3 regions of the Rhizobium phaseoli genome follow, and region 3 is predicted to be linked to each of the others. Evidence: riboswitches for the same ligand, from Rfam matches in the RefSeq annotation. Region 3 holds a riboswitch; each other region holds the start of a gene.
The links. A riboswitch is a leader RNA that binds a small molecule or an ion and turns the genes downstream of it on or off. The one in region 3 is predicted to bind thiamine pyrophosphate.

Region 1 (4,349 bases), on a different replicon from region 3:
GCCTGGATGAAGGCGCGGGCGTATTCTGGACTCGCCGCGAGATAGGCGTCGCTGGAAACGATGACGGTCGTCTGCTCGTCGGGAATGCCATAATCGGAATAGTGGAAACGGCTGATCTTGCGGTTTTCCAGCTCGGCGGCGATGCCTTCCCAGGTGTAGATCTCCAGCGTGAAATCGACCGAGCCATTGTCCAGCGCCTCGTAGGCGGAGGTGCCGAGGGTGACGGTCTTGACGTCGCCCGTGCCGCCGTCGTTGCGGATCATCGCCGAGATCAGCGCGCTCTCCCAGGTGCCGCCAAAGCCGCCATAGGTCTTGCCGTCGAGATCTCTCGGGCTCTTGATGTCGTCGCGCCCGCCCTTGTAGATCAGGCGCGCGGTTTCGGTCTGGACGACGCCGTAGACCATCTTGACGTCACCGCCGCCGGCGCGCTGCGTCAGAGCCTCGATCTCGCTGCTGATGCCGAAATCGGCAACCCCGTTCGACACCAGCGTGCCGGCGCTGGTATCGGTAAAGGGTAGAATTTCGACATCGAGGCCGGCCGCGGCATAGAACCCCTTTGCCTTGGCGACATAGATGCCGATATGGTTGGTGTTGGGTGTCCAGTCGAGCGCGATGCGAACCTTTGCCGGTGCCGACTGGGCAAAGGCGGTTCGGCCGGCGAGGCTTGTCGCGAGGGCGGCGAGGATTGTCTGTCGACGGGTGAGAAGCAGCATGGTGACCTCCTCAGGTCTCTGGAGCATGATGCCGAAAACTGTAAGCGGTTTTCGGACGACATCATGCTCTAACTCTTTAAATGAGAACAGGATTCAGATCTTAGGCCGGCGGCCCAAAATCATCCTGTTCTTGCGGATGAAGCAGGGTTTGCAGGATTTCGGTCTCGATCGCCTGGGCCGCCGGCGAGCCGAGATCGGCGATGCTTCTCGGGCGGGACAGGGGAACGCGGAATTGGCGGATGATACGCGCCGGGCGGGCTGATAACACGTAGATCCGATCGGAGAGGAACACCGCCTCGCGGACGTCGTGGGTGATCAACAAGGCCGTCCAGCGATGTTGCGTCCACATGCCCTGCAGCCATTCCTGGATCTGCGTGCGTGTCAGCGCGTCCAGCGCGCCGAAAGGCTCGTCGAGCAGCAGCATGTCCTGGCTCTGGACGACGGTGCGCAATAGCGCGGCGCGCTGGCGCATGCCGCCGGAAAGCTCGGCGGGGTAATGGTGTTCGAAGCCGGCAAGGCCGAAATGCTCGAACAGCGGCGCCACAGTGGCGCGGGCGGCGCGACGGCTGATGCCGCGCACCTCGAGGCCGAGTGTGGCGTTGTCGATGATCCGGCGCCAGGGCATCAGCGCATCGCGTTGCGGCATGAAGGCGAAGGAATGCGGCGCCTGTTCCAACGGGGCGCCCTTGAAGAGCAAAGCGCCGGCATCGGGTCGCAGCGCCTGGGTCAGCAATCTGAGCACCGTCGATTTTCCAGAGCCGGAGGGGCCGACGATCGAAACGAACTCGCCGCTTGCGACAGCGAGCGAAATATCGCCGAGCACCTGCATGCCGTCGAAGGATTTCGAAATCTTGCGTAGTTCGACCAGTTCATCGGTCATCGGCGGCGCTCCCCGGACGGTTGCCAGGGCATGACGAGGCGCTCGATCATCAGCGTCACTCCGAAGAGGCAGAGTGTCAGAACGGCGCTGACGACGACGGCGGCGAGGACAAGATCCGGCCGGAAATTGTTCTTGGCGTTGAGGATATAGATGCCGAGGCCGCGCGCGGCTCCCGCATATTCGGCAAAGATCGCGCCGACGACGGCATAGGTGATCGAGATCCTGAGGCCGGCGAAGAAATAGGGCAGCGAGGAGGGAAGCCGGGCCAGGCGGAAAATGCGCCAGCGGCTTGCCTTCATCGAGTTCAAGAGTTCAGCGATGTCGCGGTCGGTCGCCTCATAACCCTGCAGCAGGGCGACGAGCAGCGGGAAGAAGGTGACGAGCGCGACCAGCAATATCTTCGGCAACAGGCCGAACCCGAACCAGAGAACGACGAGGGGCGCGATCGCCACCAGCGGCAGGGTCTGGCTGGCAATGAAGATCGGCAGCATTGCCCGGCGCATGAAAGGCATGAAATCCATCAGGATCGACGAGACGAAAGCGAAGGCGAGCGACAGGGCGAAGCCGCCGAGCGTGGCGCCGAGCGTCGGCCAGGTGTTCGATATCAGCGCTTCGCGGTTCAGCCAGCCCTGGGTAAGGATGCGCCAAGGCGCCGGCAGGATGGACGGTTTGATACCGGAAAGATCGACATAAAGTTCCCATGCGGCCAGAAAGGCAAAACCGGCGAGCAGGGCGGGGCTCGCCCGGCAGAGGGCGGCACTGAGCGCGGCAAGGCGCGAATCCGATGGTGGTGGCGATGTCATCAGCGTCGATTTCAGGCTTTCTTCCGGCTGCATGATTCCTCAAATCGGAATCGGTCCGGGGATAAATTCATGCAGCAATTCAAGATGCCGCAGCCTCCTTTGCGCGCCTGAAAAATCGCGCGGCGCCACAGATGCGCAAAGCCGTTGAAGACATCGAGCATGGCGCCGGCGAAACGGCCGGACATCGAAAAGGGTGACACTTGTGCGCCGGAAAACATCTGAACCTCGCTCCGCTGGCATTACCCAGATCAGCTTTGAAGGGTCCGGAGGCTTGCGCTTCTCATCTCAGCCCCGGCAACACGGAGCTCCCCTGTTATTTCGGCGAAAACTATCATCGGGGTTTTCTTACCGCAACCGCAAAATCACAATCCCGTCCGTCCGGTCGGGACGGAACCGCCGACACGAAAAAACACCCGGACGGAATCGCGTCCGGGTGTTTTCCGAGGTTCCGTACCTGCCGGGAACGGAACCCGAGCTCGTCTCCAGGCGACCTATCGGCAGGACGCGGCCGGCGCGAGGACGGCAAATGCCGGCGCCGTGATTTCAGCCGGTTATCGGCCGCGGTGATCTCGCCGCCGCTTCTTCCTGTCCTTGGGCTTTACGGCCGGCGGAGCAGGCGTTATAAAACCTCAACTAATATTGAGGTCAAGAGACGATGGATGCGATTTCTGCAACGCCGTTCGGCAGGCTTCTGACGGTTGGCGAAGTGGCGGAACGCAGTGGTCTTGCTGTCTCGGCGCTGCATTTCTATGAGGCCAAGGGGCTGATTTCCAGCATCCGTACCCGCGGCAATCAGCGGCGCTACGGACGTGACGTGCTTCGCCGGCTCGGCATCATCAAGGTGGCACAACGTGTCGGCATTCCGCTCTTAGAAATCCAGACGGCGTTCGCTTCCCTGCCGCAGGGGCGCACCCCGACGGTTGCCGACTGGCAGACGCTGTCGGCGCGCTGGAAGAACGAGCTCGACGAGCGAATCGGACGGCTCAGCCTGCTGCGCGACCGTCTGAGCGGCTGCATCGGCTGCGGCTGTCTGTCGATCGAAAGCTGTCCGTTGCGTAATCCCTGCGATCGGCTCGGCGAGGAAGGCCCCGGGGCGCGGCTTCTGGAGATCGAGAAGGAAAGCTGAGCTTCCGCAGCCCTGGTCTCCGGCGGAAAGATCGATGCGTGCCTTTCTTTCGGCCGGCGCGCTCATATGTTAAGGGCGAAGGGCGCAACCGGCGGCATTGTCCGCGAGGAGGACGGCTTCGTGTTCCATCCGAGACTATTCGAAAATCGCAATGTCGTCGTCACCGGCGCCGGGCGGGGCATCGGCCTCGAGGTGGCCCGGCAGTTCCTGGACTGCGGCGCGAAGGTGATCGTCCATACCGGGCGCAAACCGGGACGGGATCTGCCGGATTTCCTGCTGACGGCCGAATCGGAAAGGCGGGCGCTGTTGCTGCACGCCGATTTCACCGCCGCCGGCGGTGCTGCGCAATTTGCAGAGGACGCTCTCGCCTTCTTCGACAAGGTGCATGTGCTCGTCAACAATGCCGGCACCATGCTCGGCCGTTTTCCGGCCGCGACACTGACCGACGCGGATTATGAAGCGATCGTGCGGCTGAACCAGACGTCGGTGGTGGCCCTGACCCGGGCGCTGCTGCCGGCATTGAAGGCAGCCGAAGGCGCGGCCATCGTCAACACGGTTTCGATTTCAGCACTGACCGGCGGCAGCCCCGGCTCTTCGGTCTATTCGGCCTCGAAAGCATTCGTTTCCACCTATTCCAAGGCGCTTGCCCGTGAGTTGGCGCCGGATGGAATCCGGGTCAATTGCGTCTCGCCGGGAACGATCGAGACGGATTTCCATGAGCGCTATTCCTCCCGCGAAAAGCTGGAGCAGACGAGAAAATCCATTCCGTTGCAGCGTCTCGGCACGGCCGAGGATTGCGCTCCCGCCTATCTGTTCCTGGCGGCTCC
Region 2 (4,349 bases), on a different replicon from region 3:
CTTCGGCGCGAATGTCGTGGGAAATTCGCATGGAGCAGAATTTCGGGCCGCACATCGAACAGAAATGCGCCACCTTGTGCGCCTCCTTCGGGAGGGTCTCGTCGTGGAAGGAACGCGCCGTATCCGGGTCGAGGGAGAGGTTGAACTGATCCTCCCAACGGAATTCGAAGCGCGCCCGCGACAGCGCATCGTCGCGAATGCGGGCGGCCGGATGTCCCTTGGCAAGATCGGCGGCATGGGCGGCGATCTTGTAGGTAATCACGCCGGTCTTGACATCGCTGCGGTCGGGTAGCCCCAGATGCTCCTTCGGCGTGACGTAGCAAAGCATCGCCGTGCCGAACCAGCCGATCATGGCGGCGCCGATGCCGGAGGTGATGTGATCATAGCCCGGCGCGATGTCGGTCGTCAGCGGTCCGAGCGTATAGAAGGGGGCTTCGCCGCAGACCTTGAGCTGCTTATCCATATTCTCTTTGATCTTGTGCATCGGCACATGGCCGGGGCCTTCGATCATCACCTGGCAGTCCTTCGCCCAGGCGATCTTCGTCAGTTCGCCGAGGGTTTCGAGCTCGGCAAATTGCGCTGCGTCATTGGCATCCGCGATCGACCCCGGCCGCAAACCGTCGCCGAGCGAGAAGGAGACGTCATAGGCACGGCAGATGTCGCAGATTTCCTCGAAATGCTCGTAGAGGAAACTCTCCTTGTGATGATGCAAACACCACTTGGCCATGATCGAGCCGCCGCGTGAGACGATGCCGGTGACGCGATTGACAGTGAGCGGAATATAGGCCAGCCGCACGCCGGCATGGATGGTGAAATAATCGACGCCCTGCTCGGCCTGCTCGATCAGCGTATCCCGATAGACTTCCCAGGTCAGATCTTCGGCAATGCCGTTGACCTTCTCGAGCGCCTGGTAAAGCGGCACGGTTCCAATCGGAACCGGCGAGTTGCGAATGATCCATTCGCGGATGTTGTGAATGTTGCGACCGGTGGAAAGGTCCATGACGGTGTCGGCGCCCCAGCGGATCGCCCAGACCATCTTTTCCACCTCTTCCGCCATCGACGAGGTGACGGCCGAATTGCCGATATTGGCGTTGATCTTCACCAGGAAATTCCGGCCGATGATCATCGGTTCGGATTCGGGGTGGTTGATATTGGCCGGGATGATCGCCCTGCCCTCGGCGACTTCCCGGCGCACGAATTCGGGCGTCACGAAATCCGGAACATGAGCGCCGAAGCTCTCGCCGTCGCGGGCGAGCGCCTCCTTCGCGGCCTGCCGGCCGAGGTTTTCGCGGATCGCGACAAATTCCATTTCCGGGGTTATAATGCCGGCACGCGCATAGGCGAGCTGGGTGACGGCGCGGCCGGCCTTTGCCTTTAGCGGCGTGTTGCGAATGGGAAATTCCGGCGTCAGCCGTTCGCCCGTGGCAAAACCATTGTCTTCAGGCTTCACCAGCCGGCCTTCATAGGTTTCAACGTCGCCACGCGCCCTGACCCAGGACTCGCGCAAACGCGGCAGCCCGGCGTCGATGGAAACCACATGGGCCGGATCGGTATAGGGGCCGGAGGAATCATAGACCGTGACCGGCGGCTCGCCGGAGGTCGGGTGAAGGCTGATTTCGCGCATCGGCACGCGCAGATCCGGATAGAGCGTTCCGGGTTTGACCACCTTGGTCGAGGCCGGAAGCGAGCCGGTGGTGACGACAGGAGTAAGCTGGGGTGCAACAATATTCATGGATGAGGCTCCAAGGTTTGACGTTTGGAGACCCAGTTCCAGTGTTGGAATGATGGAAAGACGCCATGCGCGACTAAGCGAAAATCCGCCCAACAGCCGCAGCGTCCGCACCGTCCCTACGCCAGTATGAACTGGATCAGGTTCAACGGGTCACCGCGCCACAACAGGCAAAGCCGTATTGTTCAGCAGAATCTCAGCCCCTTGCCGGGACACCCCTGGTGAATGGTCGCCATCAAAGACCGCCGCGGCCCTTGTGTCAAGAAGCTCTTTCGCGTTCCAAGGGAGCTGCAGCTGTCGCTAGAGGGGCGGTGTCAACCGATCTCTGAGCAACCTGCGGCCCAGATTGCGTACAAAAACAGCAGATGCGCGAGGTTATTTCAGCAAGATTGAATAGTCGAAATAGTAAAATCACTGGAAGTACTTATCCGATTCTCGCTTTACGCGTCTTTAAATCGATCGGTCTTGTCGCTAAGTTCACCAGCGTTATGTCTTTCAAGGCAACTCCAATGTGAGACCACTCACGACACGCCGTCCTCCGGTGGGGACTGGGGACGCGCGGTCATCTTTCCAGATAATGAGCAGCCCAGACGTTCGACGTCCTTGCCGCATGGTTCCTATAATCGCAATCGATTGAGGAAAGTCAGGCAGCAATGCACGTGCGACAGCCTCCTTTGCCCGTCTGACGGGCGACGGCGTGCTGCGTCGAGCGCATAGGCGCGCAATCTCCCCGTCTTATCAACCAACACCAACCGGGCGGCCATCGGGTGGACGAACCCGTGCGCCCATGCGAGAAAAAAGATGGAAACCGTGCAATATCTAAGCCCGATGGGATGGAAGGCGATCGGAATCGCCATTACGCTCATCGCGCTGGCAACCCTGTTCCGGTTGAGCGGCGTGATCCGCTATATACCCAACGACAGGCTCGGCATTCTCGAAAAGCTGTGGAGTTTTCGCGGCTCCGTCGACAATGGCTTCATTGCGCTCTACGGCGAGGCCGGCTTCCAGCCGGACGTCGTGCGCGGCGGCCTGCATTTCTTCATGCCGTTCCAATATGCGATGCATCGCGCCAATCTCGTGACCATTCCGCAGGGCCAGATCGGCTATGTCTTCGCCCGCGACGGCGAGCCGTTGCCGCCGACCCAGACGCTTGCTTCGAACATCGACGCCGATGACTTTCAAGATGTGCGCGGCTTTCTGACAAAGGGCGGCCAGAAGGGTCCGCAGCGCAAGATCCTGCGCGAGGGCACCTATGCCATCAATCTAGCGCAGTTCATAGTGCTGACGGCGCAGTCGACCTATGCCGTCAACCTGAACGCGTCGGAACAAAAACTGTTCGCCGACATGTCGACATTGATCACCGAGCGGAATGGCTTCGAGCCCGTTGTCATTCATGACGCCGAGGACCTGATCGGCATCGTCACCATCCATGACGGCCCGGCGCTGCCCGATGGCGAGATCATCGCCCCGACGGTTGCCAACAATCCGAAGGACCCGAACTTCCACAATAATTTCCAGGATCCGGAGAAGTTTCTCAATGCCGGCGGTTATCGCGGCCGGCAATTGCAGGTGCTTGCCGACGGCAGTTACTTCCTCAACCGTATCTTTGCGACCGTCGAACTCGTCGAGAAGACGATCATCGACGTCGGCACGGTGGGTGTCGTCGTTTCCTATACCGGCCGGCGAAGCGCGGATATTTCGGGCCAGTCCTATCGCCACGGTGAACTGGTCGAAACGGGCGCACGCGGTGTCTGGTCGACGCCGTTGCTGCCGGGCAAATATGCGTTCAACACCTATGCCGGCAATATCATCATCGTGCCGACCACCAACTTCGTGCTCAAATGGACGAAGGAACAGTTCGGCGAGCACAGGCTCGACGAGAATCTTTCCGAAGTGTCGCTGATCACCAAGGATGCGTTCGAGCCGGTGCTGCCGCTCTCGGTGGTCGTCCATATCGATTATATGAAGGCGCCCCTCGTCGTGCAGCGTTTCGGGGATATCAAACGGCTGGTCGAACAGACGCTCGATCCGATGGTCTCGGCTTATTTCAAGAATATCGCCCAGACCAAGACGCTGATCGAACTGTTGCAGGAACGCAGCGAAATCCAGCGCAAATCCGGTGATGAAATGCGCGAGAAGTTTGGCTCCTACAGCCTCGAGCTGCAGGAAGTGCTGATCGGTACGCCGCGGGCCAATAATGGTCAGAACAGCATAGAGCAGATCCTCATCCAGCTGCGCGAGCGTCAGATCGCCGTTGAAAAGGTTGAGACTTACAAATTGCAGGAGGCGGCGGCGATCCAGGAGCGCACGTTGCGCGAGAAGGAGGCGCTTGCCGAGCAGCAGGCCAAGATCACGACATCGGCGCTCACCATCGAGATCAGCGAAAACGAGGGCAAGGCGCAGCTCGCCCGCACCCGCCAGCAGGCGGAAACCATTCAGGTGACCGCCAAGGCAGAGGCCGAGAAGGTGCGCCTTGCCGGCCTCGGCGAGGCCGACCGGATCAAGGCCGTCGCGCTTGCTGATGCCGAACGCATCAAGGCGACCGGTCTGGCAGATGCCCAGAAGGTGCGCGCCATCGGCCTGGCGGAAGCCGAGGCGACAGAGAAGAAGGTCGCGGCCT
Region 3 (4,349 bases):
CGTGTCCCACCAGCCGGGCGAGCTGGTCGAGAGCGAGCCGATCAAGGCCGGCTCCGGCAGGAAGGGGCTGTGGGTGATGTAGATATCCCAGAGTTTCGGATCGGTGCGGCGCTGCGTCAGCGTCGCCCAGTCCACCACCTGCATATCGACGGTGAAGCCGGCAAGCTTCAGATATTCGGCGGCCACCTGCGCCATCTTGTAGTGGAATTCGTACTGGCGGCTGGTCAGGATACGGATCGGCTCGCCATTATAACCGGCCTTCTTGGCGGTCGCCGCCGCCCCTTCCGGATCGGCGACATTATAGGCGCCTTCGACGCCGGCATCGGTCGACCAGGAGAAGGTCTTCGGGTAGATGGCGCCGTCAAGCGCATAAAAATCCTTGCTGCCGAAAGCGGCGGCCAGCATGTCTTCCATGCTGAGCGCCTGGCGGATCGCCTTGCGAACCTCGACATTCCCGGCGACACCTTCCTTCGTGTTGAAGACGAAAACAGGATAGCCGAAGGGCTTCAGCATGACCGGCTGCGAGGCCGTCGAGCCCTTCAGCTTGTCGTAGGATTCGACTGGGATCGAATCGACATAATCATACTGGCCGGAGATAGCGGCCTCGACGCGGGTGTTCGGATCCGGCACCGGCACGAAGCGGATTTCGTCGAGATATTGATGGCGGGCGCCGCCATAACCATTGCTGTCGCCTTCGCGCGACTTGTATCCGTCGAAGCGAACGAGCTGGATATATTGATCGGCCTTGCGCTCCTTCAGCATATAGGGGCCGGTGCCGATGAACTCCTTCATCGGTTCGTCCTGCTTTTCCGACGGGATGATGATCGCCGCCGAATTGTTGAAGGCGAGCAGCGAGGTCAGCGGCGCATAGGGCTGCTTCAGCGTGATGGTCACGGTCGCGGGATCTGCGGCAGCGATCTTGTCGATGAATCCGGCCACCTGCTTGCCGCGCGAGGCGATCTTCATCCAGCGGTTCAGCGAGGCGACGACATCATCCGAGGTCATATCGCTATTGTCGTGGAACTTGATGCCGGTCCGGAGCTTGATCGTATAGGTTTTGCCGTCGGCGCTAATCTCGGGCAGGCTTTCGGCCAGAAGCGGCGTGACATTCCAGCTCTTGTCGAAGGTGTAGAGCGTTTCGAAAATGTGCTGGGTGACGATGCCGACGAGATCGGCCGTCGACGACATCGGATCGAGCGTCGGCGGCTCGCCGATCGTCGCGACATTGATGACGCCGCCTTTTTCCGCAGCAAGCAGGGTCGAAGGCAGGGCGACGAGCGCAGTGCCGAGCAGGAATGCGACAAGCGTTTTCATGTGAGGGCTCCCGAGTTAAGTTCCACAATTATGTAATTCATATTTTTGTAAGAGAATAAGAGATGACGTGATCGTGTCAAGCGCAAGCCGTGGATTATGTCGTGAGACGAGGGTCGCAGCGGCGGAAATGGCATCGAACCGCAAGTGCGGCTGGCCGCCTGCGTGAAGCTCGCGCATTATGCGGCCGCGAAGAATCGGCAGCGCCACGGCTTCAATAGAGCGAGGATGGGATGAACATCGATTTCAACGACGGAAAGTGGCTGAACGAACCGGAAAGCTGGCACGCCGACGCAACCGGCCTGACGCTGACAACAGGCGAAAAGACCGATTTCTGGCGGGAGACCTATTACGGCTTCACCCGCGACAGCGGCCACTTCCTCGCTTTCCCCACCGCCGAGAGCTTCACCGCCCAGATCCGCATCCAGGGCGAGTTCCGCACCCTCTACGACCAGGCCGGCCTGATGGTGCGCCTCGACGAAAACCGCTGGGTCAAAACTGGCGTCGAATTCACCGACGGCGAAGCCTTCCTCAGCACCGTCGTCACCGACGGCCAATCCGACTGGTCGGTGTCGCAGCCGTTCAGGCAACTCGAGGACTTCCACATCCGCGTCACCGTCGCAGGCGGCGCCCTTCGTATCCAGGCCTCCCGCGACGGCAACCGCTGGCCACTGCTGCGGCTAGCGCCCTTCCCGGTTGCCGACCGATACGAGGTCGGCCCGACCGCCTGTACACCGGAGAGGAGTGGATTGACGGTGCGGTTTTCGGAGTTTTCAATCGGGCCCGCGATTGCGACGGATCTGCATGATTTGAGTTGAGGAGCGCTGTGATGCGTTCAACCAGTTTTGTCGGAGGGAACACGGAATGTCATTTTCGGGATGACAGCCGCGCCCTTCTCTGCGAAAAAGGGCGTGATGAGAGACAGGGGCGTTCGTCGACAGACGGGCTGAGAAGAACCCTTCGAACCTGAACCGGATAATGCCGGCGGAGGGAGTCGCTCGGGGATCGCCGTAGACGCCGCCCCGCGCCTGCCCCGCCTGAAAGGGGCGCTATGCAGAGCAAGACCACTTCGGGAGCCATGCTGGAGGCGATGCGCGAAAAGCCGCCGCTCGTCCACTGCATCACCAATTATGTCGCCATGAACATCGCGGCCAACGTCCTGCTGGCATCCGGCGCTTCGCCCGCCATGGTGCATGCGCCTGAGGAAGCCGGCGAATTCGCTGGCATCGCGAGCGCGCTGACCGTCAATATCGGCACGCTGTCGACGCAATGGCTAGACGGCATGCGGGCGGCGGCGAAGGCGGCTGCCTCATCCGGAAAACCCTGGGTGCTCGATCCGGTGGCGCATTATGCGACGGCCTTTCGCCGCCAGGCGGTTGCCGATCTGCTGGCGCTCAAGCCCACGATCATCCGCGGCAATGCCTCCGAGATCATCGCTCTTGCCGGGGGGGAGAGCCGCGGCCAGGGCGTCGACAGCCGCGATCCGGTCGAGCAGGCGGAGGATTCGGCCCGTCGGCTCGCGGAGCGGCAGCAGGCAATCGTCGCCGTCACCGGCGCCGTCGATTTCGTGACCGATGGTAACAGGGCGGTGCGCATCAAGGGCGGATCGGTGCTGATGCCGCAGGTCACTGCCCTCGGCTGCGCGCTCACCTGCCTTGTCGGCGCCTTTGCCGCCACCGCGCCCGAGGATCTGTTCGGCGCGACCGTCGCAGCGCTCGCGACCTTTGCCGTCGCCGGCGAAGATGCCGCGCTCGGGGCGGCCGGCCCCGGCTCGTTCGCCTGGCGCTTCCTCGATGCGCTGGCCGCGCTCGACGGCGAAGCGCTGGATGCGAGAGCCAGGGTATCGATCGCATGAAGGCTTTCGACCTTTCGCTCTACCTCGTCCTCGATCCGGATCTCTGCGCCCGGATCGGCATGGTCGAGACCGCCCGCCTCGCCGTTGCCGGCGGCGCGACGATGGTGCAGCTGCGCGACAAACAGGCGGGGACAGCACGCATGATCGAGACCGGCCGCGCCTTGAAGCAGGCGCTCGGTGGCACCGGCGCCCGCCTCATCGTCAATGATGACGTCGAGGCGGCCATCGCCATCAGCGCCGATGGCTTGCATATCGGCCAGGAGGACATGGATGCGCGCACGGCTCGGGGGTTGATCGGCCCCGACATGATCCTCGGCCTCTCGGTCGAGACCGAGGCGCTCGCGGCTGCCGTCGATCGCGATCTCGTCGATTATACCGGCGTCGGCCCGGTCTTTGCGACGCCGACCAAGGCCGACCACAAGCAGCCGATCGGCTTTGACGGTCTTGCCAGGCTGGTGCAGGTCTCGCCGGTGCCCTCCGTCGCCATCGGCGGGTTGAAAGCGGAGCATGTGGCCGACGTGTTTGCCGCCGGCGCCAAGGGGCTTGCCGTCGTCTCCGCCGTCTGCGGTACGCCGGATCCGGCGGCGGCCACCCGCCGCATCGCCGCAGAAATTCGAAAGGTCCCGGCATGATCCGCAACGTCCTCTCTATCGCCGGCTCCGATCCGTCCGGCGGCGCCGGCATCCAGGCCGACCTCAAGGCCTTTTCAGCCCGCGGCGTCTATGGCATGGCGGTGCTAACCGCGCTGACGGCGCAGAACACGCAAGGGGTCACCGGCGTGCATCTGGTGCCGCCGCAATTCGTTGCCGACCAGATCGATGCCGTCTTTGCCGATGTGCGCGTCGATGCCGTGAAGATCGGCATGATTGCCAATGCCGGCATCGCCGAAGCCGTCGCCGCCGCCCTTTCCGCAGCTCTGGCCGCAGCAACCGCCAAAGGACGCAGCATTCCCGTCGTCCTCGATCCGGTGATGATCGCCAAAGGCGGTGCCGCCCTGCTCGCGCCCGAAGCGGTCGACGTGCTGACGCTGCGGCTGCTGCCGCTCGCCACGATGCTGACCCCGAACCTGCCGGAGGCCGCCGCGCTGCTGCACCAGCCGGTCGCGACGAACCGGGTAGAGATGGCAGCGCAGGCCGAACGGCTGCGCGCCCTCGGCCCGGCCGCCGTGCTGGTCAAAGGCGGT

Region 1: linked by a shared signal. The riboswitch ahead of AMC88_RS20310 (hypothetical protein) and the one ahead of thiM (hydroxyethylthiazole kinase) in region 3 are both predicted to bind thiamine pyrophosphate.
Region 2: linked by a shared signal. The riboswitch ahead of thiC (phosphomethylpyrimidine synthase ThiC) and the one ahead of thiM (hydroxyethylthiazole kinase) in region 3 are both predicted to bind thiamine pyrophosphate.

Annotation. Positions count from the first base shown of each region.
Region 1 covers NZ_CP013532.1:4,232,119-4,236,467, reverse strand. Annotated here, with positions in the region: gene AMC88_RS20325 (ABC transporter substrate-binding protein) at 1-713, opposite strand, end outside; partial or broken gene AMC88_RS20320 (ABC transporter ATP-binding protein) at 782-1,593, opposite strand; gene AMC88_RS20315 (ABC transporter permease) at 1,590-2,396, opposite strand; gene AMC88_RS20310 (hypothetical protein) at 2,408-2,614, opposite strand; TPP riboswitch at 2,605-2,718, opposite strand; gene soxR (redox-sensitive transcriptional activator SoxR) at 3,052-3,522, shown strand; gene AMC88_RS20300 (SDR family NAD(P)-dependent oxidoreductase) at 3,643-4,349, shown strand, end outside.
Region 2 covers NZ_CP013536.1:650,634-654,982, forward strand. Annotated here, with positions in the region: gene thiC (phosphomethylpyrimidine synthase ThiC) at 1-1,732, opposite strand, end outside; TPP riboswitch at 1,828-1,959, opposite strand; gene AMC88_RS30155 (SPFH domain-containing protein) at 2,531-4,349, shown strand, end outside.
Region 3 covers NZ_CP013534.1:278,650-282,998, reverse strand. Annotated here, with positions in the region: gene AMC88_RS24665 (ABC transporter substrate-binding protein) at 1-1,314, opposite strand, end outside; gene AMC88_RS24660 (DUF1349 domain-containing protein) at 1,545-2,129, shown strand; TPP riboswitch at 2,225-2,321, shown strand; gene thiM (hydroxyethylthiazole kinase) at 2,363-3,166, shown strand; gene thiE (thiamine phosphate synthase) at 3,163-3,798, shown strand; gene thiD (bifunctional hydroxymethylpyrimidine kinase/phosphomethylpyrimidine kinase) at 3,795-4,349, shown strand, end outside.